2 regions of the Kluyvera sp. STS39-E genome follow, and region 2 is predicted to be linked to the other one. Evidence: predicted binding sites of a transcription regulator. Region 2 holds the regulator's gene; the other holds the start of a gene.

Region 1 (2,415 bases), on a different contig from region 2:
CGGAAAAATAGATCATTGAAAAACTGCGCCCATGACTATTACGTGAAATAACGGTATGCAGATCTTCTAGGAATTTATCAGTTTGTTTGATGCTGGACACATAGCAGGCAATGTAAGAGTCAGCCTTATTGGTCACAGTAATCGGGTTTTTCATGTCTTTGATACGATCGCAAGCATGCGGATGAGAGCCCATCGTATGAATCACAAACAACCGTCGTTTCGCGGTGCTGCGCTTGATAATTGGCTTGAGGGTTCTCAGCAAAACAAAATCTGAGACATTCAGCTCATTATATCCCTGGAATTTGGTGAAATAGCTCTTATCGCTTTTTTTCGCAATCGCCGATATTGGTGTATCCCATTTGCCAAACTGCCCTTGGTTTGAGATCCAATAGGTGCTAAACCCGGCCTTATTCGCTAGGCCAATTAAATTGCGATTATAATTGGGTTCCCACGTATTGGTATTTGCCAGCGTGAGCATGAGCCGTAACGAGCCAATGGTGTAAGTCCCTGCTGATTCCATGCCGTTGACAATGACGCCCTTGGTTGAATCGAGGAACGGCGTGTTTTTTACCGGATAGCCGTAGGCATGAAAGTAGTCACGCCGCGCGCTTTCACCAATCACCAGATAATAGTCATCATATTGCGTTTTATCCGTTTGCTTCGCGCCAAGCCAATCATTTGTGTTCACATAACTGTCGAGCTCACGGTTTTCTTTATTGACCTTCTCTACCGATGCTTTCGTTTCATTCAAAAATAAGAAAGCCCCAGACGAGAAAAATGAGAGCACGGCAAAACACACAACGAACAGCTTGTTACTGCAAGGCTTGATGCTAAACCGCAATGCAATACGATGAAGGACAAAAGGCGCCACCAGCAGTAGCAACGTATAAACATATGCCTTAACTGGAATTAATCGGAAAAATTCCAATGATTCACCAACAGAGGTTGCCGATAATGATGTGACATATTGGTAGGTCGGATAGCCATATGTCAGACCGATAGGTGCATACAGCGTCAGGAGTATAAAAAAGGGGATCGCGAAAATAAATGTTCTTTTCGACGTAAATAGGAAAGAACACAGACCACATAATAACAGGACATTAACAATTTGCGGATGCCCATCTCCAGTAGCACGTAATAAAAAACGTGAGTAGAGATACAGCGCTGTGAAGAAAAAAATAACGATAGCGTTTTTTTTATATTGAGTAGACATATTTGATAGTGAATTGCTGCGAGCGGCGGATTGTACTCCCAGAGCAATTCATCATCAACCGATTGGGAATTTTCTTAGCAAAAAACCTTATAAATGGTAGTTTTATCACCGTTTTTGCGATGGAAAAGAAATAATCCCATTCATTAAAATTAGCAGCCATATTATTTTCATGGATATTAGTTTGGTGGCGGATATGAATGCTGGCAAAGTGTATTGACGATACGACTATGACTTTTTATCCCCGTATGGAGGTAGACCGCTTTTCCCTCATGAACCCAAAAACTGCCTCCCGCTTGCGCCTGTTCATTAAATAGCGTTGCCCCAGGGTACATTTCTCGTAAATTGCCGCTGCTAAGGCCAAACCATTGCCGTGAAAACGTTCTGAACGCCTGAGTCGTTAACAAGTTACCGCCAAGACGTTCGCAGTGTTGACGCGCCGAAGAGGCGTTGGCATCGATAATGCCGTCTCCCGTCACCCACGTTTTCACGTGAAAAGAAAAAGTCTGCGTTCGTCCCGTTTTACGATTGTGTGCCACCAGCGTATTGGCCCGTTCATTCGCTTTCGGCTGTCTTATCATTTTCAGCGTAACTCTGCCCTCATGATGAGGTTTTATCTCAAGCCAATTACGGCTAGCGCGAAATGTCAGATCATTGAGATTGAGAAACTTACTGTTGCTGCTCATTGTTACCGTTGCGCCAACAAATCCTGACGACAGTATTTCTGCCGTGCGGTAGCCCGGCATGCTTGGAGAATGAAAGCTGATCCGCTGGAAATAATCGACGTCAGTGGCCGATTTTTCATTTCCGAGTGCAGCGGGCGGTGAAAGAAGCAACAATATGGCAGTCGAGAAAAGCAGCGATTTCATTTTTAACCATTCAGCAAGTCATTACGTGGAGGCGATGCTTGCAGAGTAAAGCCTTTGTCAGGGTTTTAAAGCTAATTTACACGTTCTGAACGAATGATCTATCCCATTAAAAAAAAACACAAAACTGACAAAAAACAACCGATGAGAGCGACTGCCCTCTTACCTGCGCTGTACTCGACACCTAATAATATACAAAACCCTTATTCTCTCTTTACATTAATTCACTATTTGCGTGGCTAAAATAGACCGCCATTAATTTCATCGCCTTAATAACCATTGTATGTACAAGCTTATTATGGATTATCTAATTAACCACTAAATTTATATGGCCATTAC
Region 2 (2,415 bases):
CGACGACGCGCAGCATCAGCGGAACATCAATTCTTTCGTTCAGCAACAGCACCGGCGACGCCTCAATTTTTGACAGCGTCAGTAGCTGTTTCACCAGCCCGGCCATACGCTGCGTTTGCTCGCCCATCGTATGCAGCGCTTTTTCGCGGACCGCCCCTTCCAGCACCTGTTCCTGCATCATCTCCAGATATCCCTGCAACACGGTCAACGGCGTGCGCAGCTCATGACTGACGTTGGCGAAAAAGTTACGCCGCGCGCCTTCTAACTGGTGCATCTGCGTCACATCACGCGCCACCATCAGCAGCTGACGATCGGTATAGGGCATCACACGAATTTCAAGATGACGTCCGCTGTTAAGCACGAGGTGCAGCGGTTTTAGGAAATCACGTTTTTTAAGGTGTTGGGTAAATTCGGGGTAACGCAGCAGGTTTAAAATATTTTGCCCACTATCATCGGGCCAGCGAAGTCCCAGCAGCTGCTGGGCTAGGCCATTACACCAGAAAATGGCCCCTTCTTCCGTGGTCAGCACCACCGCATCCGGCAGAGATTCCGCGCCGCTGCGAAAGCGCTTAATCAAATTACCCAGCTCGCGACGGCGTTTTTTATTACGCAACTGCATCTGGTTTAGCCCATACAGCAAGGGCTCCCAGCTACCTCGCCCCGGCGGCGGAGTCATACTTCTGTCGACCCACAGCCACCAAGAAAGGCGCAGTAAATTCCAGAAATGCCAGACCAGTAGCCCGGTCACTGCCGCCAGTAAAAACCACGGCAGATACCCAAACACCAGCCCCAGTACCACGGCCGGGAGGCAGCATAACAGCAGCTCCAGGGCCAGCCTTTTCCATGACAGCCGTTCCAGCACGGGTCACACTCCTGTCAAAAATTAAAAACGGGCGGAAAAACGATAACCCGTCCCGCGTACGGTTTGCACCATGCGGTCATGACCACTGTGTTCCAGCGCTTTGCGTAGACGACGAATATGCACGTCAACGGTACGATCTTCAACATAAACATTGGTTCCCCACACGTGGTTCAGCAGCTGCTCGCGGCTGTAGACTCGCTCCGGGTGCGTCATGAAGAAGTGCAGCAGTTTAAATTCGGTAGGCCCCATGTCCAGCGGGTTTTCACCGGTCATCACCCGGTGTGAGGTAGGGTCAAGGCTCAACCCCTGCATTTCAATCACCTCTTCCACCGCCATCGGTGAAATACGGCGCATTACGGCTTTAATTCGCGCCACCAGCTCTTTTGGCGAAAACGGCTTGGTAATGTAATCATCTGCGCCTGTTTCCAGGCCGCGCACGCGATCTTCTTCTTCACCACGCGCCGTAAGCATCATCACCGGAATGTCACGCGTAAGCGCTTCACGTTTGATATGCTTAATAAATTGCAGCCCAGACCCACCCGGTAACATCCAGTCGAGCAAAATAAGATCGGGCCAAGGTTCATTCAGTTTACTGATAGCGCTATCGTAGTCTTCCGCTTCCACCGGCTGAAAACCATTTTGTTCCAGCACAAAACACACCATCTCGCGGATCGGCGCTTCATCTTCAACGACCAGAATACGTCTTGCCATTATTTGCCCTGTTTTTAGACATCAGTATTATATACGGCGTCATTATGCGTCAGATTTATTACAGTTTTATGATAAACATGACCGTTTGATGATCGTGCTTTACCTTTTATGACACAACGAAAACGCCTACATAGACCTTCACGTAGGTGGATGTTTATAATCAACTTTACGCCACCTTTCACGGAACCGCTATGCGCATTATCCACACGTCGGACTGGCACCTTGGCCAGAATTTCTACAGCAAAAGCCGGGCCGCCGAACATGACGCCTTTCTCCAATGGTTGTTGACCACCGCCGAAGCGGAACAGGTCGACGCCATTATCGTGGCGGGCGATATCTTCGATACCGGCTCGCCGCCGAGCTATGCGCGCGAGCTGTACAACCGATTTGTGGTGAATCTGCAGCAAACCGGCTGCCATCTGGTCGTGCTGGCGGGCAACCATGACTCCGTAGCGACGCTTAACGAGTCACGCGATATTCTCTCGTTTCTCAATACCACGGTCATTGCCAGCGCAGGCCACGCGCCTTTTATCTTAAATCAGCGCGACGGCACGCCCGGTGCGGTATTCTGCCCGGTGCCATTTTTACGTCCGCGCGACATCATCACCAGCCAAGCGGGGCTTTCCGGCAGCGAGAAACAGCGTCAGGTGCTGGAAAGCATCACCGACTACTATCAGCAACAATACCAGCAGGCGAGTGAACTGCGCGCCGACCGTGCGCTGCCGATTATCGCCAGTGGCCACCTGACCACCGTCGGCGCCAGCAAAAGTGACGCGGTACGCGACATCTATATTGGCACACTGGATGCGTTTCCGGCGCAAAACTTCCCGCCCGCCGACTAC

The links. Region 2 encodes PhoB, which activates phosphate uptake and scavenging genes when phosphate is short. Its sites were predicted from a motif close to CTGTCATAAAACTGNCNNAT; they were not measured.
Region 1: AB4K05_RS02275 (phosphoethanolamine transferase) is a predicted target of PhoB. The motif match lies at 1,305-1,324, and genes of this name have one in related genera.

Annotation. Positions count from the first base shown of each region.
Region 1 covers NZ_JBFQGA010000001.1:459,084-461,498, reverse strand. The annotation lists gene AB4K05_RS02275 (phosphoethanolamine transferase) at 1-1,213, opposite strand, end outside; gene AB4K05_RS02270 (hypothetical protein) at 1,390-2,079, opposite strand.
Region 2 covers NZ_JBFQGA010000002.1:483,919-486,333, forward strand. The annotation lists gene phoR (phosphate regulon sensor histidine kinase PhoR) at 1-862, opposite strand, end outside; gene phoB (phosphate response regulator transcription factor PhoB) at 884-1,573, opposite strand; gene sbcD (exonuclease subunit SbcD) at 1,765-2,415, shown strand, end outside.